Regions from separate parts of the Bacillus sp. ABR genome, predicted to be linked through region 2. Evidence: riboswitches for the same ligand, from Rfam matches in the RefSeq annotation. Region 2 holds a riboswitch; each other region holds the start of a gene.

Region 1 (10,025 bases), on a different contig from region 2:
GCATTGCTATACAATTATTATCTAAAATTGGGTACAACAATATTTTTGCTTTAGTGCGTAAAGATAATCAAGTTGATATAGCAAAATCTTTAGGAGCAACTGATGTCATTTTTGCAAACGAATTAGGAGAGCTAAAAAAACCATTAAACAAGCAAAAATTTGACTTCGTCTTAGATACCGTAGGAGGAGATGTGGCTTCTGTGATCATTCCTCAAATTTCTTATGGTGGAAGCATGAGCATGTGCGGGAATGCAGGCGGAATTAAATTAACAACAACTGTGTTACCTTTTATTCTAAGAGGGATCAACCTTCTAGGGATTGATTCTGTAAATGTACCAATCAATAAACGCAAAGTAATTTGGAACGAGATAGCAAACGAATGGAATATCTCCCAAACGACTCTAGTCAATGAGATTACGCTCGATACGTTACCTGAAAAAATTGAAGCCATTAAAAATGGCCAACATTTAGGAAGAACCATTATTAAATATTAAGATAAACGAACTTTATTTATTTAAATTACACCAGACAAATATTGAATGTATTGATGCAGATACCCCATCCCAAACAGGTGGGGTACATCTATTCAAAAAAGAGCAGGACATGCTAGTGCTAAAATACCCTCAGATATTTATCATCATGTCACAAACAAATTAGAATTTAACACCGCAGAACACTTTAATCGTTTTAACCTAAAAAGAAACAATCTGCAAAAAACAAAAAACCCTTGCTACGCAAGGGTTTCAACGATGATTCCGACTGGGCTCGAACCAGCGACCTCTACCCTGTCAAGGTAGCGCTCTCCCAGCTGAGCTACGGAATCGGGTTATGTATCAGTTCTGGGCTTTCTGTTACTGACAGTCTCTATTATATAACCATAATAATAAAGCGTCAATGGTTTTGTTTAAAAAAGATCAAAAAGCCGGCGGCTGTGCCGGCTTTTTTCTCTCCTTCTTTATGATTGGTTCACAAGAACAGGCTTTAGTTGATCCAGTGCTTGTTTGAAGTCACGTTTGAGGTCTTCTCCGTTTTCAACTCCGACACTTAAACGAAGCAGCCCATCTGTAATCCCTCTTTTTTCTCTTTCTTCTTTTGGCATAGCTGCATGTGACATTTTGGCTGGATATGACAAAATCGATTCGACGGCGCCGAGGCTGACGGCGAATACAGGTAATGTGACGGCATCCACCAATTCTTTGACTGCCGCTTGGTTTTCTAGTTCAAATGAGAGAACAGCCCCTGCTCCGCTTGCCTGCTTTCGCTGAATATCTGCACCCGGGTGATCATCTAAGCCTGGGTAGTATACTTTTTTGACCGCAGGATGTTCTTTAAGAAATGAAGCTAGCTCGAAGGCCGTTTGACTAGCTTTTTCTAATCTGACCTGAAGGGTTTTTAACCCTCTTAAAACGAGCCAGCAATCCTGCACGCCAAGGACCGCACCGAAGGAGTTTTGCAGTGAATAGAGTTCCTCTCCCAGCTTCTCATCTTTTACCACGGCTAAGCCTGACAGCACATCACTGTGGCCGCTTAAAAATTTCGTTGCGCTGTGCAGAACAACATCCACACCAAGGTCCAGCGGACGCTGAAGCGCAGGCGTTAAAAACGTATTATCTAAGAATGTCAAACAGTCATGCTCTTTCGCAATCTGTACGACACCTTCAATATCTGTAATGCCTAGTGTTGGATTTGACGGTGTTTCCATGTAAATGACCTTTGTATTCGATTGAATGCCTCTTTTGACTTCATTCAAATCCGTCATATCCACGAAGGTATGCTCAATTCCAAATCTCGACAGAACTTGGGTGATCATTCGGAAAGTCCCGCCGTACACATCTCTTGTGACAAGGACGTGATCTCCCTTTGATAATAGAAGAAAAGCGGTTGAAATAGCAGCCATGCCTGATGCAAAGGCAAGCCCTCTCGTTCCTCCTTCCAGCGCCGCAATCGTATCCTCTAATGCTTGACGTGTAGGAGTTCCCGATCTCGAGTAGTCATATTGGCCAAATTCATCGAAGCTGCTTTGATGAAAGGTGGATGCATGCTGAATCGGTACACTGACTGCACCTGTTGAACGGTCTGTTTTAAACGCATTATGAACGAGTTGTGTTTCGAGTGTCCAATCATGTGTGGTCATTTGGCGTGTACCTCCTCTTTTACTTGTGATAGTGCCTGTTTCAGGTCTGCTTTCAGGTCATCTACATGCTCGATGCCAACAGAGAAACGGAGCAGCTTGTTACATACACCGTTTGCAATGCGAATTTCTTCTGGGATATCCATGTGCGTTTGCGTTGCAGGATACGTAATGAAGCTTTCGACTCCGCCAAGGCTTTCAGCAAAACAAATCGTTTTTAGCTGCTTTAAAAATGGATTGACCCAGTCCTCTTTAGCTACTCGAAATGACAGCATGCCTCCCTTTCCTGGATAAAGCACATCTTGAATTTCTGGCTGTTTCTTTAAAAACTCAGCCAGCTCCTTCGCATTTGCCTCGTGCTGGCGCATTCTAAGAGCCAGTGTTTTCATTCCTCTCATTAAAAGCCATGAGTCAAATGGTGATAGAACCGCTCCAATCGCGTTTTGATGCTGGAACATGTCTTCAGACAGCTGCTCTCCTTTTGTCACGACAAGCCCTGCAAGAACATCATTATGTCCGCCTAAATATTTGGTTGCGCTATGAATGACAATGTCCGCTCCAAGCGTAATCGGCTTTTGCAAGACTGGTGTGTAAAAAGTATTATCGACAATCACCAAAGCGCCATGTTCTTTTGCAATCTTCGCTATTTTTTGAATATCTGCTTCCTGCATCAGTGGATTTGTCGGTGTTTCAATAAAGACCGCTTTTGTGTTTGGCGTGATTTTAGAGCGTAAACAGTCTTCATCTGCAAAATCATCATAAAGAAAACGTAAGCCGTACTTTTTCCATTCGTTTTCAAACAAACGGTATGTACCGCCATATAGGTCTGATGAGACGATGAGTTCATCTCCGCTTTCAAATAGAGCCATGATCGTTTGAATCGCAGCCATTCCCGAACTGAAGGCAAAACCGGCCGTCCCTTCTTCGAGTGAAGCAATTGCATCCTCTACGAGCTGTCTTGTTGGGTTTTTCGTTCGAATATAATCAAATCCTGTAGATTCCCCTATACCTCTATGTCTGTATGCTGTCGAAAGGTAAACGGGAGGACTGACAGTGCCAGTCACCTCTTCGCTACGGTTTCCAATCTGCGCTAATTTCGTTTCCACATGTTCTGTCATTTGACACCATCCTAAGTAAAAATCTGATTTCAAAACAGAAAACCCCTTCTTCATAAGAAGAAGGGGTTTAATCGCTTCCTCTTATCTTCCAAGCAAAAAAGCTGCTTGCTGGATTTAGCACCTTGGTACATCACATGTAGTGATGCATACCGGTTGCTGAGGTTTCAAAGGGCCAGTCCCTCCACCTCTCACGATAAGAATGTGTTGTCTGTCTGTTCTAATTCTTAATACTGTAACCCATTAAATCTCATTTTTCAAGGGGAAATGTCATGATTAATTAAAATTTTCTGTATTTTATAACAGAATCGATGTTATACGGTTTGATTGCATGTTAGCATATAGGAACAACGCTGTTTTTCGTGTTACAATGAATGGAAACGTTTCACTTTATGATGAATTTGGTTAGCTGGAGGAATGGATTATGGTGAAGAAAACAGGAATCATTCAAGAAGAAACCTTACAGTCAAAAGAACTTGGGGCGGACATGACCATTTTGATCTATTTGCCAGTCAATTACTCCCCCCTTTATACATATCATGTCATCATTGCCCAGGATGGTCATGATTATTTCCGCCTAGGCAAAATAGGCAGACAGGCAGAAGAATTGATGCAGAACAAAGAAATGGAACGCTCGATTATCATTGGTGTCCCTTATGAAAATGTTACGGAAAGACGGAACACGTATCATCCAGACGGCACAAAGTTTGAAGCGTATAAACGCTTTTTAGCCAATGAACTGGTTCCTTATATTGATGAACACTATCCAACCTATCAAATTGGATCAGGACGTACGTTTATTGGTGATTCACTTGGTGCGACGATTTCCCTCATGACAGCCATTGATTATCCTTCTTTATTTGGCGGGCTGATTTTGCAGTCCCCTTACGTTGACGAGTCGGTTCTAGAAGCCGTCAAACAGTCGACAGCCCTTTCTCATTATGCGATTATCCATCAAATTGGGCTGGAGGAAACCGCTGTGAAAACAACAGATGGCCAGGTGCTTGATTTTGTTCAGCCGAATGATGATTTAAAGGCCCTTCTTGAACAATCTGGAGCGGATTATTTATTTGAGACATTCGAAGGGGATCATAAATGGACGTTTTGGCAGCCGCTCATTGCGCCTTCGTTAAAAAGAATGCTCCCATATTCGTTAATCAACTGAATTTTGTTATAATAAACAATAATAAATACTTTCTTATTCAGGAGGGAACATGATGAAATACGGAGTTGTTATATTTCCATCAAAAAAATTGCAAGATATTGCGAACTCTTACCGGAAGCGTTATGATCCGAACTATGCACTCATACCGCCTCATTTAACATTAAGAACACCTTTTGAATTAACCGATCTAGAAGCGGCTGAGGTCGTCTCAACGTTAAGAGATTATGCAAAAAATGCTTCTCCTATTACGTTACGTATTAAAAAATTCAGTTCATTCGCTCCTGTAAACAACGTCATTTATATGAAAGTAGAACCGAACGAGGACATCATGGCGCTCAATGAAAGATTGTACGCAGAGCCACTGGCTGGTACACCTGAATATGCCTTTGTTCCGCATGTCACAGTGGCTCAAAAACTATCAGATGATGAGCATTCAGACGTACTTGGCACATTAAAGCTGAGAAAGATTGACCATGAAGAAACAGTGGATCGCTTCCACCTTTTATATCAATTAGAAAACGGATCTTGGACCGTCTATGAAACATTTATTTTAGGAGAAGAGGGTTAAAGACATTTGAAAACAGTCATCGCAACAGAACAAACACAACGAGAAGATGCATATTACGTTCGAAAAGAAGTATTCGTCAAAGAACAAGAAGTTCCAGTAGAGATCGAAATAGATGAACTAGAGGACAAAGCCACCCATTTTGTCATTTACAATGATGACAAAAAGCCTCAGGCGGCCGCTAGACTGCGGATCATTGAGGGATCAAAGGCAAAGCTAGAAAGAATTTGTGTGTTAAAAGAGGCGCGCTCCTTCGGCCTTGGCCTCAAGCTATTAGAGGCGCTAGAAACAGAAGCAATTGCTAATGGAGCAAAAGAAGCGGTGATGCATGCCCAAGTCCATGCGCTTCCTTTCTACGAAAAGAAAGGCTACAAAGCGGTTTCTGAACCGTTTGAAGAAGCTGGAATCACCCATGTCAAAATGACAAAAACACTGTCTGTTTGACCAAAAGAAAAGCCAGAGCATTCAAAATGCCCTGGCTTTTTCTTTTTCATTATCGTTCGCCAATGGAAGAAAGCGCAATCATTTATATATACGTATTGATATGAACGCCTTTTCCTTCCTCCATAAACATATCTCGTACAAAGCGTTCCCGCTTTTTTTGCTGTACTTTCGTTTCCGCTTCTGTCACTAAGTCCTCTTTTTTCTCCAGCTCTCTGTAAATCTTGTCATGAAAGGTGCGAGTAACCTTTGTTACTTTCGCGTAGTCTTCTTTATCCTGAGGAGCTGGACGATTGATATATTGAAAATACAGATCCGGCTGAATCGGGGCTATATATCCCATCAAGAACGCCTCCTTTGCTTCTCTCTTACTCTACTATTCCCTAATTATGACTGTTTGAAACACGCCTCATTTGATATGATTAGATGTGTTTCATTTTAAGATTGATTGACTATTGGAGGACTAGCTTTGAAATGCGCACGACGACATGATCGAACGATCTCATTACATACGTATTCGAGAGAACATTATCAATTCCTCCATGACGAGGGAAAAAAAGGACAATTATTCTGCCCATATTGCGGACAACCGGTCTTTTTTAGATTAAATATACATGATGAACCTGCCTTTATTCATAAGCACATGTCTCAGCAAGAGATTTGTGAACAAGCTGAAGAACAAGCAGATCATAATCAAACGGCTGAACAGGAGGAAAAGGCTTCCTATAAAGAACTTGGCGGCTTCCGTTTTCCAACCGGCAAACAGATCATCTCGCAAACTAGCGAATCATATGACTGGCAGGAACCAAAGTCGATTCAATTTAGCGACGCCTTACATTTAGAAGAAAATGAACAAGTTCATACGATCGACCTCTTCCCGCATATCACCTTTAGCACACCGCAGCTTCAAGCTGTCACACATTTAGATGGTCCGATGCTTGTGCTGGCTGGTGCCGGCAGCGGGAAAACAAGAGTCCTGACGGCTAGAGCGGCTTATCTCATGTCCCATCATCATATTCCTGCTCACCATATTTTACTCGTAACTTTTACTACAAAAGCGAGCAGTGAGATGAAAGAAAGACTGCGCAAGCAATACCAGCTTCATCCTTCACAAGCCAGCCAAGTGGTGACAGGCACCTTCCACAGTCTTTTTTATAAAATGCTGCTTCACGATGACGCAAATAAATGGAACGGCCAGCATCTGATCAAGTTTGACTGGCAAAAGGAGCAATACATTCGAAAAGCCATAATGAATGAAGGACTTGATGAGAAAGACTACCCTACTGATCAAGTGCTGCAATCCATCGGCTATTGGAAAAATGCCTTTTTACCAGGTGAACTTCCTGATTTGAAGGATGAAAAGGAAAAACACATGTGGACGATCTATCAATCATATGAACAGCAAAAACGAGATCATCAGCAATTTGACTTTGATGATATGGCGATTGCCTGCTTACATATGCTGACAGAACAGCCTAAACTGTTAAAACGGTATCAAGAACGATTCCAGTATATTTTAGTGGATGAATTTCAGGATATTAATCCAGTGCAATATCGCTTGATTCAACTTTTAGCCGGAGAATCAGAGCAGTTATTTTGTGTAGGGGACGATGATCAAGCCATTTACGCATTTAGGGGTAGCAATCCTGCTTTCATCCTTGAATTCAAACAGGATTATCCTTCGGCTCAGATCGTCCATTTACATGCGAATTACCGCTCTCATCATACAATTGTCGCAAGTGCAGATGCGATTATTAAGAAAAATCAGCATCGTTATGAGAAGACGTTAAAAGCCGTTCGGGCGGAGAAAATTTCGCCGACGCTCTTTTATCCATATGATGAAGAAGAGGAAGCGACGATGATTGTCGCAGATATTCAGGAGAAAATTAAAAACGGCGCAAAGCCGAATGACTTCTGCGTGCTGTTTCGTACGAATACAGGCGGCCGTGCGATTTATGAACGACTGCATCAGTCGGCCATTCCGTATGAAACGGATGCTGGCGTTAAAGCCTTCTACAGCAGACGAATTGTTCGGGTACTCCTCGCCTTTCTTTCCTTAAGTCAGGATGCAGATGATGTGGCCGCCATGAAACAGCTGCTGCCGGTTTTCTTTTTAAAGCAGCAAACGCTGAATACACTAAAGGCACTGACTATCACAGAGGATTGTTCAATGGTAGATGCGCTCGGAAAGCTGACAGATATACAGCCGTTTCAACGGAAAAAGCTGCAATCAATCGTTCCTTTGTTCCGAACGTTACGAACATTAAAGCCATCGGACGCGGTGACATTTATTGAACAAAAGATGGGACTCGGTGATTACTTAAAAAAACGGGTGAACGATACGAATGTACTTGAAAAAGGGACAGATGATGTACGTGATGTGAAAACAGCTGCCAGACGCTTTGAAACGATTGAAGCCTTTCTCGCACATGCCGAACATATGAAATCTGCCGAAAAGGAAAAAACAGATGAACCCGGTGTTCAGCTCATGACGATCCACCGCGCAAAGGGTCTTGAATTCCAGACAGTATACATCACTTGTGTGGTCGACGGGGCACTGCCTCATGATTTCTCACTGGATGAACTCAGAAACGGTGATGAAGAAGCGCTGGAAGAAGAGCGCCGTTTATTATACGTGGCCATGACAAGAGCTGAACAATCTCTTTATCTGTCTGTTCCTTCATTTAGACGAGGCAAAACGGCTCATCGTTCTCGCTTTTTGTATCCTCTTCTAAAGAAAAACCGTGAATTATTTACAAAAAAACAACAGGCCCCCCTTTAAACGGAGAGCCTGTTGTTTATTTTTTGTTATTCATCATTTTAGCGATTGTATTGAAATCAAGCTTTTCTTTTCCACTAGTAATCGATTGAACGATTTTGTCTTCCATTTCTTTAGGTACACGTTTGTTCGCAAGCTGCGCTACTTTTTTAATGACACCTCGAACGGTATTCTCATCTTTAAAGTTGGCATTTTGCAAAGAACCTGCAAGTTTAAACACATCATTCATATTCACACCGGTTTTGTTTTCTACGCTTTTAAAGAATTTATTATCCATTCATTTGCCTCCTCTTTGTGGAGTAATCACCTTACTATATGAAAATAGGCGGGATATGTGCCTATCCTAAAACCTTGTTTGACCAAAGAGAAAGGAAAGCAAAAGGCTTCCCCCTTGCTTCCCTCACCTTCTTACTTTTTAGTAGTTAAAGAAAGAAGCACCAACGATGATTAGAAGGATGAAAAGCACGACAACAAGAACAAATGTTGATCCATATCCGCCGCCGTAGCCTCCACCGTAGCCGCCGCAAGAACCGCCACCGTAACCGTAACTCATATTTAAGCACCTCCTCTTCTCCCTTACAAAGTATGAAAAATGCAAGAAATGGTTTGGACGATCACATAAAAAAGTGCGGAATTTTTATTTCTGCTGTTTAAAGACGTAATCTGCCTCTGTATGACGCATCATGAATGCTTCTGTTTCTTTTGCAAAAGCCTCCATCTTCACGCCAAATGCTTTTAAGTGCTCCTCAAGATCATGCGCTTTATCCGATAGATCCATTTCAGCCTTTTCGTGCGCTTGTTCTTTCCCATCATGGGGTTTAGTGAACAAGGAACCGATTAATTGTTCGAATGCATCCATTCTGGTCACCCCTTCTCTCTTACATATGCACCACTCAAAAAAAGGGCAACAAAAAAACCGGATAAATCCGGCTTTTGTTTTTCTCTTCTATTATTGAGGTTTCTTTTTGTTTCCACAGCCGCAGCCAGTTTTCTTGATTTTTTTCGTATATACAGATTGTTGATTTGACTGCGCTGGATAACCTTGAAGCATATGTGACGGCGTTTCAGTTGGTTTCATCGCAACCCTTCCTTTCCTGTTCCATGATAGTATATGCATTTATTGAAAGCGTGTCTGATCAGAATGCCTGTTTATTTCACAAGCTTCGAGACGACCGCTTCAATGATGCCTGCTGCTGCGGCAATCGCTAATAGTAAATTAAGCCACATGCTGATGACAGGAAAAAGTATGTATATCAGAAGTAAGGCAGCAGTGCACCACATGCCAGTACACCAATAACAGCTTAACAGTTCTCCAACCCAGGACCGCAGTCCTTCCCCTTTAATGATGATATATGTTTCGACTTCACCTTGTTCATTTACCTCTTCCTGTTCTTCATGAAATAGACGGCGGAAAGGGGCAGTAATGGTATCAAACACAATCAGTCTCGTCAGTCTAAAGGATGCGAGGGCAAACACGACAAATGACAAAGCACCGCTCAGAAGCCTCCACCTCCTTCTTTCTTCTTTTTCCGTCCTTTCTTTATATATGCAAGAAAAAAGACTGTCATGATGAATCGAGTGGAAATAAAATTGGGTTGTACTTTTTCACACTTTCCGATTCCACCTTGAGTCGTTGCTGCATTAAATAATGTATAGATAAGAAAGGAGTGAAAGTATTGTCTATTGAAGAAAGTGCTGAAATATTATATACACAACTGTTAAACGAATTAATCAGCAATTATGATGATTTCATTGAGATCAAAGATTCGGAAAATGTCACAATTCATAAAACAGATGTAACAGCTGCACTCTCCCTTCAAGCGACCGTA
Region 2 (10,025 bases):
ATCAATGCGAATGAGTTCATTTAAGCCCTCTAATACTGTTTCTGAATCAATTTGCGGAATACACAGGCGGTCATTGGATCTGTTTAAGCGCTCCATGTTTTTTTCCGGACGGAATAAGAGAATTTTTTGATCCTCAGAAACATAAGCCTTTAATCCTTCAAAAACAGATTGACCATAATGGTAGACCATCGAAGCTGGGTCCATTGGAATAGCCTGATAAGGAATAATTCTTGGATCATACCAGCCTTTATCAATTGAATAATCCATCACAAACATGTGATCTGTGAAGATTTTTCCGAATTCAAGTTGATCAGATTGAGGTTTTGGTTTTTTTGTTGAACTAAGTTCAACGCGGATGGGTTGTTTTGGCATTGTAAATCTCCTTGCTGTTTGATTATTTGAAAATTCTAATAATATGAAATAATTATGATTCTATTCTATACCTTCACAAAATATTAGCAATAGGTTTTCTGGAATTCAGACAAGAAAAATCTGTTAAAGCGCTTTCCTTCTCTCTGCTGTCAGTTTGGCTCATGTCCCCCCTTTTTAAAAAAGAAATAAAATCCAAATACGTTATTAACTGATTAATCTGACAATTTAAAAACGAATGGTTTTCCTGTAAGATATTCTTTCAACCATACACCTTTTGACTAGTACATTGCAAGGGACATTGTCATATTTTAATCCTCTTTTTTTTAACCGATAAAGGAAGAAGAGAAGGGAAAGGAGCAAACAACAAGATGAAACGAGTGATACCAAGCATTTTACTCATTGTATTCATGTCCATGATCAGCTTTGGCTGTCAAGCGATGACAGAGGAAGCTGGTGCTAAGCAAAGCACAGCTTATTACGTAGCGGTAAACGGAAACGACAAAAACCCGGGAACAAAGCAAAAACCTTTCCGCACGCTGAAAAAAGCAGCAAGTATGGCGAAGGCTGGGACAACCATTTACATGAGAGGCGGTACATACAAAGAGAAATTGATTGTCCGTTATTCCGGAACAAAGAAAGCACCCGTTGTCTTTCAAGCTTACGGAAAAGAAAAACCTGTGATTAGTGGGGCATCCCTTAAAGGAAATCAAGCCGATGGCGGCCTTGTCACGGTCGATCAAAAGAGCTACATCACCCTCAAAGGCCTCACTGTAGGACATCTTAAGACGAATAAAGAAGATTTAACACCAGTTGGTATTTTCATCAAAGGAAGCGGTAAAGGCGTAAAACTGCTCAATAACCGAGTGTATGACATTCAGACGAAACATGAAAATGGAAATGCACATGGAATTGCTGTCTATGGGACAAAAGCTCCTGCAGCAATAGAAGACATTGAAATCAAAGGAAATACCGTTGAAAAATTAAAACTGGGCTTTAGTGAAGCGCTCGTGCTAAATGGAAACGTCAAAAATTTCCGTGTGACACATAACACGGTCCGTAACACTGATAATATTGGCATTGATTTAATTGGTTTCGAGAACGTAGCACCCTCTAAAAAGTATGATCAAGTTAGAAATGGAGTCGTCTCTAGAAACAAAGTATATGAGATTACGAGTGCAGGGAACCCAGCCTATGGAAGCGACATCTCCGCTGGCGGAATTTATGTTGATGGCGGAAAAGACATTGTGATCGATCATAACATCTCACATCACAATGACCTGGGGATTGAAGTTACAAGCGAACATAAAGGAAAAATGGCAGATCGCATCCGCATCGAACACAATCAAGTATATTTAAACCGTTATACAGGCATTTCTATTGGCGGCTATGATAAGAAGCGTGGCGGTACAACCAATACGACGATTTCACATAATATTTTGTACAAAAATGACACAGCCGGCTTAGAAGGCGGCCAATTGCTAATGCAGTATCAAGCAGTGAACAATCGAATCACGAATAATATCATGACGGCTAGCGCCTCGCATTACTTAGTCGTGAATCTTTATCAAGTGAACCAAAAGAATACCTTCCAGAAGAACGTTTATGATGATCGCAAAGGTGCGAAAGCATCACAGTGGATTTGGCGCGGGAAATGGATGGAAGGCTACAAAACCTATCTCTCTAATAGCGGTCAAGATAAAGGATCAGCACATCTCAACCCACAATTTGTGAATGAGAAAAAATATGATTTCCGTCTGAAGAAATCATCACCTGCTAAGAAAATCATCGGAAGTTAATGATATTTTAGAAATTTTCAAAAAAGTCATTGACATTGATGTGACATCACATTAAAGTAAAGAAGACATTTCAACGAAAACAAATTTCATAACGGATCTCTTATCAAGAGAGGCAGAGGGACTGGCCCTATGACGCCCAGCAACCGTTTCTATTGTAGAAATTGGTGCTAATTCCTGCAAAGCTGTTACAGCTTTGACAGATAAGAGAGGAAGACTTCCCGATACATGTTTCATGCAACGGTGATCAAGCCTCTCTTTCCAAGAGAGGCTTTTTTTCGTCTCTTTTTCGAATCAAATGCCTGTTTGACAGGCGTATTTCCACTTTTTTACCTAGTTTTCCGATGTGAAAAATTTAAAACAACTTGAGGAGGAACAGCAATGAAGCGTAAGCATTTTACATCATTTCTTGTCTTATTAACGGCATTAACCGTCCTATTATCTGGCTGCGGCACTGGATCAAGTGCAGGCTCAAAGGCAAATGCAAACGAAAAAGTCTCTTTTGACAAAGTACCGAAGCGATTTGCAAAGGGACAGGGGGCTAAAATTAAAGTGATCCGCAAAATTGGAGGAGACGATCATACAGCTCAATTTTTAGCTGGAACGAAGGCAGAAGGTGAAGCACTCGGCTTTACGGTAGATGTCTACACCGCAAATGGTGATACAGCAAAATTCCATGATGCCATCTCTCAGGCGCTGGAGGAAAATTATGATGGCTTTATCATCTCTCACGGGGACGACGAGGCGACAGTCGCTGATGTGAAAAAGATCACAGCGAAAGGCATTCCAGTTGTAGCATTTGATTCAAATCCTAAGCTAAAGGACATCAAAGGAGTCACAGTGACGTCTCAAGATGACGAACAATTAGCGAAAAAATCATTAGACGCGCTCGTGTCTGATTTTAAAGGAAAAGCAAATATTGCGTACCTGTGGGTAGATGGATTCCCGCCAATGGTGAGACGAAACAAGGTCTATCAAGAAACGCTTAAACAACATTCAGGGATCAAGGAGCTTGACCGCTTTGGTGTAGCCTCTTCTGATACGTCTGTTCAAACGCAAAATGCAGTAGCAGCCATGCTGAATAAGTATCCAAAGGGCAAACTGGACGCTATTTTTGCCACATGGGATGCCTTTGCCATTGGGGCAGCAAGAGCGTTAAAGGAAGCAGGAAGAACAGAAGTGAAGATTTATGGGATTGATGTGTCAAATGCTGATCTTCAAGAAATGACAGCGAAGGACAGTCCATGGAAGTACACAGCAGCGGTTGATCCGAAGCTCATCGGCGCAGTCGACGTGAGGATTCTTGCGAAGAAAATAGCTGGTGAGAAAACACCATCTTCCTATGACCTTGAGGCCTCTCTCATCTCGCAAAAGCAGCTTCAACAAGCAGGAAAAGCCATTAACATGGTCAATCTTGCAGACGAAGTGAAGGGATTCGGTTCATCGACTGCTTTTGAGGAAGATTGGATGAAGACCTTGAAGAAGCATTATACAAAATAAGCGACGTGCACTCTCTTTCCATAGAGGGTGTTTCGTTTTTCAGATGATATCAAGAGAAGGAGGACACCCATGACAGCGCCGCTTGTTCGTATGAAAAATATTTCAATTGAATTCCCAGGGGTCAAAGCTTTAGATCAAGTGAATTTCACATTAAAAAAAGGGACGGTCCATGCACTAATTGGAGCAAATGGTGCTGGGAAGTCCACGTTAATGAAAGTTCTTTCTGGCGCTCATTCCCACTTCGACGGAACCATCCACATCAATGGCCAGGCGGCAACCATTCAAACCCCAAAGGATGCATCCTCATATGGTGTGCAGACGGTCCATCAAGAAGTGGATATGGCTCTTGTTCCCTACTTAAGTGTTGGCGAGAATATGATGATGCATGAGATTGAGAAAAAAACATTTGTCAGCTGGAAAGAGCTGCATCGCAAGGCGGCTCAGTTATTAAAAGAAATGGACATCGACATCTCCACAAAACGACTTGTCAGCGATCTGACCCTTGCTGAAAAACAGATGGTGCTCATTGCTAAGGCCGTTTCCATTCAATGCAGCATTTTAATCTTAGATGAACCAACAGCTCCGCTTAGTCATGCAGAAACAAGCAAATTATTCTCCATGATTGATCGGCTGAAACAGTATGGGACAGGGATCGTGTTTATCTCCCATCGCATGCCTGAAATTTTCACCATCTGTGATGAACTGACAGTGATGCGAAATGGAACGGATGTGGCAGCCCACCTTGTCAAAGACACAAATCCGCAGCAAGTCATTGAAGAAATGCTAGGTGCGCCATTAGAGGAACAATTCCCGTCTCGCAAACCTTTGAAAGATGCACCTATTGTGCTTGAAGTGAAAGAGCTAAACGATCAAAACAAATTAAACAACATTCACTTTTATGTCAAAAAAGGAGAAATTCTCGGGATCGCAGGACTTGTCGGTGCTGGAAAAACAGAATTGTGCAAAGCCCTTTTCGGTGCCTCAGAAAAAAAGACGGGGACTGTGCAGCTGCATGGTCAAACCATTCACATCACATCGCCTCATCAAGCTGTGAGAGCTGGAATAGCTCTTGTGCCTGAAGAGCGGAGAAAAGAAGGGGTTCTGACCGAAGAGAGCGTGGGGTGGAACTTAACGGCTGCAAGTCTTCATTCATTTTCACGGATATTCAGCTTCTTACATCGTTCGAAGGAAAAGCAGGGTGCAGGCGACATCGTCAAACGACTTGGTGTCAAAACGCCGTCTCTTGAAGCAAAGGTGAAGCACCTATCTGGTGGAAATCAGCAAAAGGTTGCCATCGGAAAATGGCTGCTGGCTGAGGCAGATGTGTATCTCTTTGATGAACCAACTAAAGGTGTAGACGTTGGAGCGAAAAAAGATATTTTCACTTTGATCGCAGAGCTTGCCGCCCGCGGAAAATCTGTCATTTATGCGTCGAGTGAGCTATCAGAGATTGCAGGTATCGCTGACCGCGTATACGTGTTATATGATGGCAGCATTGCCCGGGAAATGACTGCACCGACGACTGAAGAGGAGCTTTTATATCATTCAACAGGAGGACAATCATGAGCGAACAACAAATTCCAGCCCCTGTGCAGCAAATCAAAAAACAGCGGCCACCCTTTCATCTGTTTGATTTCTTTTATCGATATGGGACGATTTTAACCATTGTCGTGTTGATTGTGGTATTTGCGGCAGCGAATCCAGCGTTTTTGCAATCGGGAAATATCATCAATATTTTACGGTCTATCTCAATTGTGACCATCATTGCGGTGGGCTTAACCATCTCATTGGCAGTAAACGGTTTTGATTTATCAGTTGGATCAGTCGCTACGCTGTCAAATGCCATTGTCATTTCTATGTTCGTATGGTTCTCGCAAAACCCACTGATTGCCATCCTTTCTGCACTAGCGGCTTCTATCATTGTTGGATTGTTAAATGCATGGATGATCGTCAAAATGAAAATTCCAGATATGCTCATGACATTAGCCATGATGTTTATCATTCAAGGGCTGGCTCAAACGTATACGAAAGGGGCGACCATTTCTGAAAATATGGTGCTGCCCGATGGCACGTTTTCAACGGGAACGATCCCTGCCTTTTTTAGCAAAATCGGACAGGTGCCATATATCATTCTCATTATGGCTGCCATTGTTCTATTTGCGCATGTTTTCATGACCTACACAAAGCATGGCAGATTCATGTACATCATCGGTGGGAATAAGGAAGCGGCTCGATTGTCTGGCATTCATGTGAACAAATACAAAATTGCGGCCTATCTGCTTTCTGCGTTATTTGCAGCGATCGGAGGTATCGTGCTGGCATCAAGGGTGATGACAGCAGAAATTAATGCTGGTGCACCATATTTAATGGATGGAGTAGCGGCTGCTTTTATCGGCTTTTCCGTCATGGGAGCAGGTAAGCCAAACGCATTTGGTACTTTTATCGGGGCTGTACTCATCGGAATCTTACAAAATGGGCTTGTGATGATGTCTGTTCCTTATTATGCAATGGATATTGTGAAAGGTTCTGTGCTGGCTCTTGCACTGGCGCTGACCTATTACAAACAAAGAGGCTAACTGCGTATTTTTTAAAACCATTCGAGTCCTCTCTCCGTCTAGTAAACGGAAAGCGGTACAGCTGCCGTTTCCCAAAAGGAGATGACAAAGAAAATGAATATGTCAGCAACTCATGTTGAAGATTTGAAAAATGTCATGGAAGACTGGAAAAATGAACTATTAGTATATAAATTTGCATTAGATGAAATGGATACAAAGTTTTCGATTATCAGTCAGGAGTATAATTTAATCCATGGACATAACCCTATAGAGCATACAAAATCACGGATCAAATCCTTTGAAAGCATCGTGAATAAACTAGCAAGAAAAGGATGCGACATCACGACACAATGTGCCAAGGAGCATATCCATGATATCGCAGGTGTCCGCATCATCTGTTCTTTTATTCAAGATATCTATAATATTATGGATGTATTGAGGCAAAGAGAGGATTTAAAGATCCTTGAAGTGAAGGACTACATTCAACATCCGAAACCAAATGGCTACAGAAGCCTTCACTTAATTGTTGAGATTCCTGTCTACTTAACGAATCGTGTGGAGTATGTGAAGGTTGAGATTCAGGTACGGACCATAGCGATGGATTTTTGGGCGAGTCTAGAGCATAAAATCTATTATAAACTGCAAAACGATGTTCCTCATCAACTGACTGATGAACTGAAGGAAGCCGCAGATATTGCCCATTACTTAGATGAAAAAATGCAAAATATCAAACGAGAAATTGATTAACACATAAAAAAGCAGCTGTTTTGATCACAGCTGCTTTTTTCATATTAAGGGTTGGTTCCACGATCCCTCTTTTGAATGATATCTTGAGATTGTGCAGATTTGCTGTCTTTTTGAACGGAAGCACCAATAGAAACACCTGTTATCAAGAGGGTAAAAATCGCACTTGTGATAAGCCATTTCTTCATCATACATCACTCCATATTCTTAACAAGTTTTTAAGGATAATGCCTTGTTTCTAAAATAAGAGGATTCTTCATGAAGTCCAAGATCCATTAAGTAAGCAGCTGCATCCTGACAAATAGCTTCAAGATCAACAAGGAAATTCATCGATTCTAATTGATCACAATAAGACTTGATTTGCTCAATCATGTTGTCTGGCTGAATCATAAGTGTTTCTAAAATGGATAATTTAAGTGAAATGTTTCGTTGTTTTAAATTTTCTGCTTTTTGAAGTGAAAGCTGTACATAATAGTGGAACAAACCTGGCTTTTTCAGCTTAAATAGTGCTTTTGTGTAGGCGTACATGGCAAGTAAATAGCCGCCTGGAGAAGAAGTTTCGAATGTTTCTATCATTAAAGCCTTTTCTAGGAGTGGCACAGCTTCACTGTATTCATTTCTTAGACTTTTAATAAAGGCTGCATTACAATAGGCGTGTCCAAGCAAATCTGGATCTTCCATCTGTTCTAGTGAATGAATCACTTCTTTGAACAACGATTCTGCCTCATCATATTTCGACTGATCCGCATAATTCAAAGCAAGCATCATTTGACAGCTGATTGATTTTTTCACATAACATGGATCTGCGTCGTAAATAGATGAAGCCTTCTTTAAGTGGTGGATGGAGAGAAGCGTGGACCTGATATTATAGTAAAGACACCCTGTTTTATAATGAAATTCGGCTTTTTCAATGTCATCATGTACGAGATCTAATTTATCCTCGGCCAATTTTAAATGGTGAAATGCCGTATCCTGATTGCCTCTGCGCATTTCATACATCCCTTTAAAGAAATAGAAATAATAGCTGAGCATATCATCCGTACGGATGGCATTTTCATCAACAAAAAGACTATGATCTAACGAAGCTGTATCTTCTATTAGATCTTTAAAACGGTACTCTAGCAGTTGATAGTAAAGTAAGACGTCTTGATTTTCTTCCATTCGATCAAACGCCTGAAGAATGTCTTCTTTTAACTGGATGGCACCTTGTATCTCTCTTTTTTTCATCATGACATACCAATCATTGAGCATATTTGCTACATCAACGGACGACAAAACACCTGCTTCTGCCAATTCTTATCCTCCTTTCTTCATCTATCAAAATCCGTTCTTTTGAATCAACTTTCCATATTCCAGTATCTTCTTATATTTTAAGCTCTCTCATGCAGTTTGTAAAACATGTTTTTTGATGTAAATTCAACCAGTAGTGAAAGAAATAGGGAGAAGAGACATTTTGTATACGCTTACATATTTTTAGGTAAAAAGAGGGTTTTGAAAAAAATATACTACAATATCAATAAAGAGTGGAAGCCGGTTGTTGAGTTTGCTTTCGTATACTATAAAGAAACATCATTTATCAAGGTGCTGTCTCATTTTTTTGTGAGATTATCTTACATTATAATTGTGAATGACTCTTCTTTTAGAATAAAATGAGTTATTCGCAAAAAAGTAAAATTTAAAGAGACTATTGATCTAGAATTGTATGGATCTTTGGTATTGATAAAAAACATCACACACTATAGCTTTAGCGTGTTATAGTATTATTGTTATTGCGAATATTTAGACAAAACTGACAATGGGGGTCGTGTTTTATGAAGAAATCGATGTTATTGATCATGGGACTAATTGTTGTGCTTGTCATGGCAGCCTGTGGATCAAAATCAGACAGTGGTTCGGGAGAAGACAAAGGCACATATAAAATTGGGATAGATACAACGTATCCGCCATTTGAATTTGAAAAGGGCGGTAAATATGAAGGCATAGACGTTGATTTAATTAATGCAATCGCGAAAGATCAAGGTTTCAAAGTGAAGCTGGAAGCTATGGACTTCTCAGGTATCATTCCAGCAATGCAGGCAGGACAGCTTGATGTTGGAATGGGCGGGATGAGTATTACAGATGAGCGTAAGAAGAAAGTAGATTTCTCAGATCCTTACTTTGACGCTGGGCTGACAGTTGTTGTGAAAAAGGACAGCAGCATCAAATCAATTAATGATTTAAAGGGGAAAAAGCTAGCTGTTAAAAACGGGACGACTGGTGCAAAGTTCGCATCTGATAACGCAGATAAATATGGGTATGAAGTCGTTCAATTTAATGACAGCCCATCTATGTTCCAGGAAGTATCAAACGGAAATGCAGATGCCTTAATTGAGGATTATCCTGTCATTACGTATGCGATCGCACAACAAGATTTAAAATTGAAAACAGTTGGAGACCGCTTGAATGGAGACCAGTATGGTATCTCTGTCATGAAGGGGAAAAATCAAGACCTATTGAAGAAAATCAATAAAGGTCTGGAGAACCTAAAGAAAAACGGTGAATATGACAAAATTATTGATAAATATTTGAAGTCATAACACAAGCGAGGCGCGCTCCGAGCGCGCTTTCTTTATGTGTCAGCCGTATGTGAATTAGGGAGGGAGAAACATGGATACAATTATTAATGCATTTCCGTATTTAATGGATGGTTTGCAAACCACTTTATATATCTTTGTTGTTGCCATCATTTTAGGATTTATCATCGGGTTAATTGTGGCATTATTCCGTCTGTCACCATTTAAAATCTTAAATTTCATCGCACTCGTCTTTGTGAATGCCATTCGAGGCACACCATTTATCGTACAGCTATTCTTCATTTATTTTGGTTTGAATACACTGGAATTCATTTCGCTTGATCGAGTGCCCGCAGGGATTATAACAGTAGCAATTAATGCAGGGGCTTATTTCTCAGAAATTATTCGTGCAGGGATTCAGTCCATTGATAAAGGGCAAACAGAAGCTGCGCGCTCATTAGGCTTTACAGGGGGACAAAACATGCGCTTTATCGTCCTTCCGCAAGCCT
Region 3 (10,025 bases), on a different contig from region 2:
TATGAAAAAAGCATACTTGACGGTCGTCTCGAACCGAGAGATCGCTGATCATATTTACGAAATGACATTAAAAGGTGACCTTGTGGACTCCTTTCAAACGGCTGGACAATTTCTTCATCTAAAGGTCAGTGAATCCATGACACCGCTGCTGAGAAGACCGATCAGTATTGCCAACATTCATGCCGAGCAAAAAGAAGCAACCATCATTTACCGCGCAGAGGGAGAGGGCACAAAGCTCCTCTCCCAAAAGCGGGAGGGAGAATCAGTCGATGTATTAGGGCCGCTTGGAAACGGGTATGATCCTTCAGTCGTCCAGCCCGGAGAGACGGCATTACTAGTCGGCGGCGGAATTGGCGTACCGCCTCTATATGAACTGTCCAAGCGTTTAACGAAAAAAGGCGTCATCGTGAAGCATGTCCTCGGCTTTCAATCGAAAAAGGATGTATTTTACGAGGAGAAATTTCAAGCACTCGGTGATACGTTTATTGCAACGGTTGATGGCACATACGGTACTAAAGGCTTTGTAACAGGTGTGATAAAAGAGCAAAACCTGAGCTTTGATGTGCTGCTTTCCTGCGGTCCAACACCTATGCTAAAAGCGCTGAAAGACACGTATCCTGATAAGCCCGTTTATATTTCGATGGAAGAACGAATGGGCTGCGGAATTGGTGCGTGCTTTGCATGTGTCTGTCATACCGATCAGCTCGACAAACCTTACGTCAAAGTCTGTCTTGATGGACCTGTTTTTAAAGCAGAGGAGGTGGCGTTGTCATGCTAAACGTTGAGTTACCGGGATTATCTTTAAAAAATCCAATCATCCCTGCATCAGGCTGCTTCGGGTTCGGGAGAGAATTTGCATCCTTATATGACCTATCATTGCTAGGCGGTATCATGATCAAAGCCACAACCCTTGAACCGAGATTTGGCAATCCCACGCCAAGGGTAGCCGAGACAGGAGCTGGTATGCTTAATGCAATCGGCCTTCAAAATCCGGGTCTAAAAGGCGTGTTTGAAAATGAGCTGCCTTGGCTTGAACAATTTGATACACCTATTATTGCGAATGTTGCTGGCTCACAGGTTGATGATTATGTGGAAGTAGCCAAGCAAATCAGCCAAGCAAAAAATGTTCATGCCCTTGAACTGAATATTTCTTGCCCAAATGTGAAAACAGGCGGGATTGCCTTTGGTACAGATCCAAATATGGCGGCGACATTGACAAAAGCGGTCAAGGAAGTCTCTTCTGTACCTGTCTATGTCAAGCTGTCACCTAACGTAGCCAATATTGTGGAGATTGCTCAAGCGATTGAAGCTGCTGGAGCAGATGGACTCACCATGATTAACACATTAATCGGTATGCGTTTAGATTTAAAAACAGGGAAACCTATCCTTGCCAATAAAACAGGCGGATTATCAGGACCAGCTGTCAAACCGGTCGCTGTGCGCATGGTACACGAGGTGAGTCAAGCGGTTTCTATTCCGATTATCGGGATGGGCGGGGTGCAAAGTGCTGAAGATGTACTTGAATTTTTACTAGCAGGTGCAAGTGCAGTAGCTGTCGGCACAGCCAATTTTGTGAATCCATTTATTTGCCCGGAAATTATTGAAGAGCTGCCAAAAGTGTTAGCAGCATATGGTTATTCATCTGTAGAGGAATGTATCGGAAGGAGCTGGAAACATGAAGCACTTGCCCATCATCGCGCTTGATTTTCCATCAGGCAAGGACGCGCTTGCCTTTTTAGACCCTTTTGAAGGGACACCATTATTTGTGAAGGTAGGCATGGAGCTGTTTTACCAAGAAGGTCCTGCCATCATTGACGCACTAAAAGAAAAAAATTGCCGTATTTTCCTTGATCTGAAGCTTCATGATATTCCAACAACGGTGCAAAAAGCGATGAACCGGCTTGCTGCACTTGGTGTTGATTTGGTCAATGTGCATGCTGCTGGCGGGAAACGAATGATGCAGGCTGCGTTAGAGGGACTTGAAAGCGGAACCCCTGCTGGGCAAAATCGCCCGGGCATCATTGCAGTGACCCAGCTGACTAGTACGTCAGAAGACATGATGAGAAATGAATTACTCATTGACCGTCCGCTGCAAGAGACTGTTATCCGGTACGGACAATTAGCATATGAAAGTGGGCTGGACGGGGTTGTTTGCTCTGTTCATGAATCTAAAGCACTTCATGAACATATTTCACCATCCTTTCTCACTGTAACGCCAGGAATTCGCTTACCGAATGATCAAACCGATGACCAACAGCGCGTGGCGACACCGGCCTATGCAAAAGAGCAAGGTGTTTCACAAATCGTTGTTGGAAGATCAATCACAAAAGCTGATAAACCAATAGAAGCCTATCATCAAATTTTGAAAGAGTGGGAGTGACTGCCAGATGAAATCAAAAATCGCGAAACATCTATTACAAATCAAAGCGGTCTCATTAAAACCAGACGAACCGTTTACATGGGCGAGCGGTATAAAATCACCGATCTATTGTGATAACCGCCTGACATTGTCATATCCAGAAGTGAGACACGACATTGCTGAAGGTCTAAAAGATTTGATTCTCACTCATTTCAAGGGAGCAGAGGTTGTCGCGGGTACTGCAACAGCAGGCATTCCTCATGCGGCATTAGCAGCAGACCGCTTGAACATCCCGATGTGTTATGTCAGAAGTAAGCCGAAAGCACATGGAAAAGGAAATCAAATTGAAGGGGCCGTATCAAAAGGCCAAAAGGTTGTCGTTGTAGAAGACCTTATTTCCACAGGAGGCAGTGTACTTGAAGTGGTCGCTGCTCTTCAAGATGAGGGCTGCGAGGTACTAGGAGTTGCCGCGATCTTCACATACGGACTGCCAAAAGCAGCGGCAGCCTTTCAAGAAAAAAATATTCCATATGTCACTCTAACAGACTATGACACATTGACAGACGTGGCACTTGAACTGAAAGCGATTGAGCCTGCTGCGATGAACAAACTAAAACGCTGGAGACAAGATCCTTCCTCTGAATCTTGGATGGAAGAAACGGTCTGAAAAGTGAAAGCCCATCGTTAACAAAAACTGTGCCTGCCCGCACAGTTTTTTGTTTAGGTAAAAATAGTAAAATAGACTCAAATTTTAATAAAAACTAATCCTATCAATAAAGTCGGGTTGACTTTTGTTTGAATTGTGTTAATATTTAAGACAAATTGAAACTCTTATCCAGAGAGGTGGAGGGACTGGCCCGATGAAACCCGGCAACCTGCGATTCGCAAGGTGCTACTTCCTGCAAAATGATTCTATTTTGAAAGATAAGGAAATCGTGAGCTTCCTCATCTTTCTTTCGGACTGAAAGAAAGTTTTTTTATTTTAACGGTGAGGAGGAAGAGGAGATGGAAGTGAAACAAAATCAGGATGAGGACTTAGTAAAGCATATGCAAGAACTGATTGGGGATATGAAATTCGGTTCAATTACGTTAATTGTTCAGGACGGTCAAGTGATTCAAGTGGAAAAGAACGAAAAAATTAGATTGAAGTAGTGCGGAAAAAAGCAATATGAGCTGTACTCCGGAAGGGGAGAAATCATGTTAACTTATGAAAATTGGCAAGAGCCGTCCATTACATTTCAAGAAGATGATTTGTATAAAGGAGCCCTGTCTGTACTGAAATGGGCGTACGGTCATTATGGTGACCAGCTCGTATATGCGTGCAGCTTTGGGATTGAGGGCATCGTTCTGATTGATCTGATTGCAAAAGTAAAAAAAGATGCGAAAATTGTCTTTTTAGATACAGGTCTGCATTTTAAAGAAACATACGACACAATTGATGCAGTAAAGGAAAGATACCCGGGTTTAGACATTGAATTGAAAACGCCTGAGCTGACGGTTGAACAGCAAAATGAGCAGCACGGTGAACAATTATGGAAAACAAATCCTCAAAGCTGCTGCCATATGCGTAAGGTCATTCCTTTGCAAGAAGCCCTATCTGGTTATCCAGCTTGGCTTTCCGGTTTAAGAAGAGAGCAGTCACCAAAACGAGCAGGGACGAATTTCTTAAATAAGGATGAAAAATTCAAATCAGTGAAAGTATGTCCGCTTATCCATTGGACGTGGAAGGACATATGGAGATATGCATCTAGAGAAGAACTTACTTATAATCCGCTGCATGACCAGGGATATCCAAGTATCGGCTGTGCACCGTGTACACAGCCAGCATTTACTGCAGATGATCTGCGTTCTGGCAGATGGTCAGGCACAGCAAAGACAGAGTGCGGATTACATGAGTAAGGGAGCATAATGTATGGAAATCGCCGCAATTTTATTTAGTCTATTCTTTGCTTTAAACATAGGCGCAAGCGGAGCAGCTGCTTCTATGGGCATTGCGTACGGGTCAGGCGCGATTCAAAAGCCCATTTATGCGCTCAGCGTTTGTGCAATTGGGATTTTAGCAGGTTCAGTGATTGGCGGCGGTGAGGTCGTCAAAACGATCAGCTCTGGTATTATGCCAGAATCAGTCATTACACTTGAGATCGTTTGTATTATCATTGGTTCTGCTGCACTATCACTTTTCATAGCGAATCTGATGGCGATTCCTTTATCAACAAGTGAGGTCACAGTAGGGGCTGTGGTTGGTGTTGCCGTCGCGTATAAAGTATTGTTTGTGAAATCCATTTTAGTGATTGTGGCATTTTGGGTGATCATCCCGATTTTCGCCTTTCTTTTTACCTTTGCTGTCGTCAAAATCATCAGAATGTTCCCTAAACGGAAGCTGTCTAAAAAAGGCACAGCTATTTTATCTGTCGTGTTAATCCTCAGCGGATTTCTAGAGGCGTTTTCAGCTGGTATGAACAATGTCGCAAATGCGGTCGGTCCGCTTGTCGCGTCAGGCGTTTTGTCAGTCGGGCAAGGAACTCTTTACGGCGGGATCTTTGTTGCACTTGGTGCGCTTTTGCTTGGGAGAAGGGTACTAGAAACAAACGGAAAGAAAATCACCCGTTATCAAACGGGCGAAGGGATTTTACTTTCGAGTACCGGTGCCGGGCTTGTCATCGTCAGCTCTATTTTTGGGCTGCCTGTTCCGCTTACACAAATCACCTCCTCGTCTATTATCGGGCTTGGAATGGCAAAAGGCGGGCCAAACATTTTTCACAAACATGTTGTGAAAAAAATGCTGAAAGTGTGGGTGGTGTCACCCTTCTTATCACTCAGCCTATCGTATTTGCTGGTGAGCCTTTTCTTAAAAGGAGACTATTACTCTATCTTTATCATGATGAGTGTACTGCTTGCCTCACTTGGTGCGCTGAGTCTGATGAAGGCAGTCAAAAATGAGAGCAGCTCTATTCATGAACAGGGCGGCGGGATTTAATCACAAATCCGACTATTAACATCTAATAAATATGAACATTGAGAGGAAGATGAACAAATGAGTTTAACACCACATGGTGGCGTATTAATTAATCGAGTAAATGAAGAATATGATCTCAGCACAGCTGCAAAGGAAATTGAACTAGATGCGATCTCCTTTGCAGACCTTGAACTCATTGCAATTGGCGGATATAGTCCAATTGAAGGGTTTTTAACAAAAGCTGATTATGAAGCAGTTGTGAGCAGTATGCGGCTAGCAAGTGGTGTCGTTTGGTCTCTTCCTATTACACTGCCAGTGACAAAAGAAAAGGCGGCGGAAATCCATCAAGGCGATATCGTGCGCTTATCTTATAATGGAACTGTATATGGGGTCATTGAAGTAGAGGATCAATACACACCAGATAAGGAAAAAGAAGCGGTAAATATCTATAAAACTGATGACCGCAATCATCCAGGCGTGAAAAAATTATTTGAACGCGGTGATACTTACATTGGCGGGAAAATTACACTGACGAAACGCAGTGAAAAACCATTCCCTCAATTTACGTATGAGCCAGAAGAAACAAGACGTCATTTTAAAGAAAATGGCTGGAAAACCATTGTTGGTTTCCAAACAAGAAACCCGGTTCATCGTGCGCATGAATATATTCAAAAAACAGCATTAGAAACGGTCGATGGTTTATTCTTAAATCCTCTTGTCGGTGAAACAAAATCTGACGATATCCCGGCAGATGTGAGAATGAAAAGCTATCAAGTGTTATTGAATGGTTATTATCCAAAAGACCGCGTCTTTTTAGGTGTTTTTCCTGCTGCAATGCGTTATGCTGGACCAAAGGAAGCGATATTTCACGCGCTTGTTCGTAAAAATTATGGCTGCACCCATTTTATTGTCGGAAGAGATCATGCAGGTGTTGGTGACTATTACGGCACATACGAGGCGCAGGAACTATTTGATCAATTTACAAGCGAAGAAATCGGCATTACTCCATTAAAATTTGAACACAGCTTCTACTGTAATACATGTGAAGCGATGGCCACACCAAAAACGTGTCCTCACGACAAAAGCGAGCATGTCATTCTTTCAGGTACAAAGGTTCGAACGATGCTGAGAAACGGTGAATTACCACCAAGCACGTTCAGCCGAAAAGAAGTCATTGAAACATTAATCGAAGGATTAAAAACGACGGTATCTTAAAGGGAGGGTATGACATGAGCAACGAACATATCGTGTGGCATGATGCATCTATTACAAAAAAAGAATATCAACAGAAAAACAATCATACGAGCGGCATTATCTGGCTTACAGGTTTAAGCGGATCAGGTAAATCAACGATCGCAAATGCAGCTGCAAGAGAGCTGTTTGAACAAGGCTATCAAGTCACCGTTCTTGACGGCGATAACGTGCGGCACGGACTCAATAAAGATCTAGGGTTTTCAGATGACGACAGAAAAGAAAACATCCGCCGAATCGGAGAAGTGGCGAAATTATTTGTGGAGCAAGGTACGATTGTCATCACTGCTTTTATTTCTCCATTTCAAGAAGACCGCCACATTGTCAGACAGTTAGTCGAAGATGGGGAATTTCACGAAGTGTTTGTCAAATGTGATCTGAACGTGTGTGAAGAGCGTGATCCAAAAGGGTTATATAAAAAAGCGAGAAACGGCGAAATTCCATTTTTCACTGGAATCGATTCACCATATGAAGAGCCAGCTGCGCCTGAGCTCGTCTTAGATACAGGGGAATTATCCCGTGAGGAATCCAAACAGCGTCTTGTTGATTATGTAAAAGCAACAACGAAATAATCGCCTGATGGCAGGGGGAGAAAAGCAAGATGGGGAAAGTATACATTGTGGGTGCTGGACCCGGAGACCCAGATTTAATTACATTAAAGGCCCATAAGGCGATACAGCAGGCAGATGTCATCTTATATGATCGTCTTGTCAATCAAGACATTCTCGCCCACGCCAAACCAGAGGCGGAATTGATTTATTGCGGAAAGCTGCCAAATCATCATACAATGAGACAGGAAGCCATCAATGAAGCGCTTGTGGCTCATGCAAAGGAAGGGAACGTTGTCGTTCGGCTGAAAGGCGGCGATCCCTTTGTCTTTGGACGCGGCGGTGAAGAAATCGAATGCTTAGCTGAACACGGAATTCCGTATGAGGTCGTCCCAGGAATTACTTCTGGTATTGCAGCGGCAGCTTATGCGGGCATCCCTGTGACACACCGTGAATTCAGCTCAAATGTTGCTTTTGTCACGGGTCACTATCAAAAGGATGAACATTTTGAAGAAAAATGGGAGGCGCTGGCTACAGGGATTGATACTCTTGTCATTTACATGGGTGTCAAAAACGTGGAAAGAGTGCAGCGCCTGCTTTTAAAAAATGGACGGGACCCAGAAACACCCGCTGCATTTATACACTGGGGAACCACGACGAGGCAAAAGACAACTTGCTGCACTGTGGCGACACTGTCTGAAACCGTTGAAAAAGAAGGGATCGAGCATCCAAGTTTAATTGTTGTTGGAGATGTCGTTCATTTTCATCAAAAGCTGAACTGGTTTGAACCCGCATTAATCGAGAAATGAGAATGATAGAGAAAAGACACGTACATACATCGTGTCTTTTCGTCTGATGAAAACAAGTGAGAGGGAGGAGCCGCATGAAACAAGCTGTCCTTTATGTTGGGCATGGAAGCCGAGTAAAAGAGGCGCAAGATAAGGCCATTTCTTTTATGAAAAGCTGTATGCCGTTAGTGAAAGCAGATATACAAGAAATTTGTTTTTTAGAGCTGACGGACCCTTCTATAGAAGAAGGATTTGAGGCCTGTGTGAAAAAAGGAGCGACACACATTGCCATCGTCCCGCTCCTCCTTTTAACTGCCATGCATGCCAAATCGGATATACCGGTCGAAATTGAGAAAGTGCGTGCGCGATTTCCGCAAGTGAAGGTCACATATGGAAAGCCAATCGGGGTGAATCAAGAAGTAACAAAAGCGGTTGCCGCGAGAATTGAAGAAGCAGGATATCAAGGCGAGCGGGCGCGGATTCTTTTAATTGGCCGCGGGAGCTCTGATCCGGATGTGAAGCGAGATGTGTTTGGCATTGCAGACGATGTCAGAAGTCTGCTTCCACATGCAGAGGTTTTTCCGTGTTTTATCACAGCATGTGAGCCCAATTATCGAGATGTTCTCGCGCAGTTATCAGCAGATGATGATGGGCCTGTCTATATCGTTCCTTACTTGCTGTTTACCGGAATTTTAATGAAAGAAATTGAAAGTGAAGCCGCTCAGGCGAGAAAGCGGCTGAAAGATGTCCGGGTATGCCGGTATATTGGCTTTCATCCGCATGTTAAAGCAGCTTATATTGAACGCGTGCAAGAAACCATGTTAAACAAAGACGATGCGTTTCGTTTCCGAGGAGAAAGCCATGCTTCCAGTCCATCTTGATTTAACCAATAAACAAGTGGTCATTGCCGGCGGCGGATCTGTGGCGTTAAGAAGAGCAAAGGCGCTGTGCACGGAGCCTTGCCATATAACCGTTGTCAGTCCTAATCTTTCTGAAGAGATGGCACACTTCATTGATACATACCAATTGAATTGGAAGGAAAAGAAGGTAGACGCTGAAGATTTGAAGGATGCATTTTTCATTGTAGCTGCGACAAATGACCCTTCGGTAAATGAATGGATTGCACAAACAGCACAGCCTCACCAGCTTGTGAATTGTGTGAGCCAATCAGAGCTAGGCAATGTGATGGTGCCGAAGGTTGTCAAAGCAGGAAAAGTGACGATTTCAGTCTCTACAAGCGGTGCAAGCCCCGCCCGGACAAAACAGCTGGCGGCGGCAATTGAATCCTTGCTTGAACAAGAGGATATTGACGCACTTGATGCCCTTTACATCGAAAGAAAAAAACGACAAAGAAAAAGCCGATAAATCCTCATGTCAGGATTTTATCGGCTTTTCTTATTTATTTTCTCAGCTTGAGCACAAGATCTTGGTCAGGCGTGACAAATAATGTTTGCTGCTGATCATACGTAACAAAGCCAGGCTTTGCTCCGTTCGGTTTTTTCACATGCCGGATTTTTGTATAGTCGACAGGAACGGAGCTGGACTCTTTTGCTTTCGAAAAGTAGGCGGCAATTTGAGCCGCTTCAAGCAGCGTTTGTTCATCAGGTGCTTGGTGACGAATGACGACGTGTGATCCAGGAATATCCTTTGTATGCAGCCAAATATCATCACGAGCAGCTGCCTTTGTAGTCAAATGCTCGTTTTGTTTGTTATTTTTTCCAACTAAAATCGGAATACCTTGGGACGATTCATACGTTTCGAGCTGAATGGCCGCCGTTTTTTTCTTTTTGGCGTGACGCTTTTGTTTGGCGCGCAAATATTTTCCTTCAACAAGCTCTTCTCTCATTTCCTCTAAATCCTTCGGAGAAGCAGAGGACAGCTGCTGAATCAGCTCTTCAAAATAAGCAATTTCTTCATGAGTTCGCTCAATTTGTTCATTTACAGCTTCTACAGCATTTTTTGCCTTTTGATATTTTGTAAAATATGCTTGTGCATTTTCAGAAGGGGTTTTGTTTGTTTTAAGCGGGATTGTAATTTCTCCGCCGTCTTCATCGTAATAATTGATGACAGTCGCTTCTTTATCCCCTTTTTTGATCGCATATAAATTGGCTGTTAACAATTCG

The links. A riboswitch is a leader RNA that binds a small molecule or an ion and turns the genes downstream of it on or off. The one in region 2 is predicted to bind S-adenosylmethionine.
Region 1: it holds a riboswitch for S-adenosylmethionine, as region 2 does, so the genes downstream of both, OIT90_RS15545 (methionine biosynthesis PLP-dependent protein) here and OIT90_RS01240 (sugar ABC transporter substrate-binding protein) in region 2, are expected to answer to the same signal.
Region 3: it holds a riboswitch for S-adenosylmethionine, as region 2 does, so the genes downstream of both, OIT90_RS11945 (DUF2292 domain-containing protein) here and OIT90_RS01240 (sugar ABC transporter substrate-binding protein) in region 2, are expected to answer to the same signal.

The regions. Positions count from the first base shown of each region.
Region 1 is NZ_JAOYSL010000005.1:23,645-33,669, forward strand. Features, by position in the region: gene OIT90_RS15530 (YhdH/YhfP family quinone oxidoreductase) at 1-494, shown strand, start outside; tRNA gene OIT90_RS15535 (tRNA-Val) at 751-823, opposite strand; gene metC (cystathionine beta-lyase) at 956-2,134, opposite strand; gene OIT90_RS15545 (methionine biosynthesis PLP-dependent protein) at 2,131-3,249, opposite strand; SAM riboswitch class I at 3,328-3,449, opposite strand; gene OIT90_RS15550 (alpha/beta hydrolase) at 3,671-4,411, shown strand; gene OIT90_RS15555 (YjcG family protein) at 4,464-4,979, shown strand; gene OIT90_RS15560 (GNAT family N-acetyltransferase) at 4,986-5,420, shown strand; gene OIT90_RS15565 (hypothetical protein) at 5,503-5,760, opposite strand; gene OIT90_RS15570 (UvrD-helicase domain-containing protein) at 5,887-8,199, shown strand; gene spoVIF (sporulation-specific transcription regulator SpoVIF) at 8,216-8,473, opposite strand; gene OIT90_RS15580 (YjcZ family sporulation protein) at 8,612-8,749, opposite strand; gene OIT90_RS15585 (hypothetical protein) at 8,834-9,055, opposite strand; gene OIT90_RS15590 (hypothetical protein) at 9,146-9,274, opposite strand; gene OIT90_RS15595 (DUF1360 domain-containing protein) at 9,346-9,696, opposite strand; gene OIT90_RS15600 (spore coat protein) at 9,864-10,025, shown strand, end outside.
Region 2 is NZ_JAOYSL010000001.1:261,169-271,193, forward strand. Features, by position in the region: gene OIT90_RS01230 (branched-chain amino acid aminotransferase) at 1-372, opposite strand, end outside; gene OIT90_RS01235 (right-handed parallel beta-helix repeat-containing protein) at 741-2,168, shown strand; SAM riboswitch class I at 2,266-2,375, shown strand; gene OIT90_RS01240 (sugar ABC transporter substrate-binding protein) at 2,547-3,665, shown strand; gene OIT90_RS01245 (sugar ABC transporter ATP-binding protein) at 3,735-5,231, shown strand; gene OIT90_RS01250 (ABC transporter permease) at 5,228-6,241, shown strand; gene ywaC (GTP pyrophosphokinase YwaC) at 6,335-6,967, shown strand; gene OIT90_RS01260 (hypothetical protein) at 7,012-7,152, opposite strand; gene OIT90_RS01265 (Rap family tetratricopeptide repeat protein) at 7,172-8,257, opposite strand; gene OIT90_RS01270 (transporter substrate-binding domain-containing protein) at 8,776-9,540, shown strand; gene OIT90_RS01275 (amino acid ABC transporter permease) at 9,611-10,025, shown strand, end outside.
Region 3 is NZ_JAOYSL010000003.1:363,587-373,611, reverse strand. Features, by position in the region: gene carB (carbamoyl-phosphate synthase (glutamine-hydrolyzing) large subunit) at 1-5, shown strand, start outside; gene OIT90_RS11965 (dihydroorotate dehydrogenase electron transfer subunit) at 2-778, shown strand; gene OIT90_RS11960 (dihydroorotate dehydrogenase) at 772-1,704, shown strand; gene pyrF (orotidine-5'-phosphate decarboxylase) at 1,676-2,380, shown strand; gene pyrE (orotate phosphoribosyltransferase) at 2,388-3,026, shown strand; SAM riboswitch class I at 3,188-3,290, shown strand; gene OIT90_RS11945 (DUF2292 domain-containing protein) at 3,407-3,511, shown strand; gene OIT90_RS11940 (phosphoadenylyl-sulfate reductase) at 3,557-4,258, shown strand; gene OIT90_RS11935 (inorganic phosphate transporter) at 4,272-5,336, shown strand; gene sat (sulfate adenylyltransferase) at 5,394-6,530, shown strand; gene cysC (adenylyl-sulfate kinase) at 6,545-7,138, shown strand; gene cobA (uroporphyrinogen-III C-methyltransferase) at 7,168-7,923, shown strand; gene OIT90_RS11915 (sirohydrochlorin chelatase) at 7,998-8,783, shown strand; gene OIT90_RS11910 (precorrin-2 dehydrogenase/sirohydrochlorin ferrochelatase family protein) at 8,764-9,267, shown strand; gene OIT90_RS11905 (Rqc2 family fibronectin-binding protein) at 9,302-10,025, opposite strand, start outside.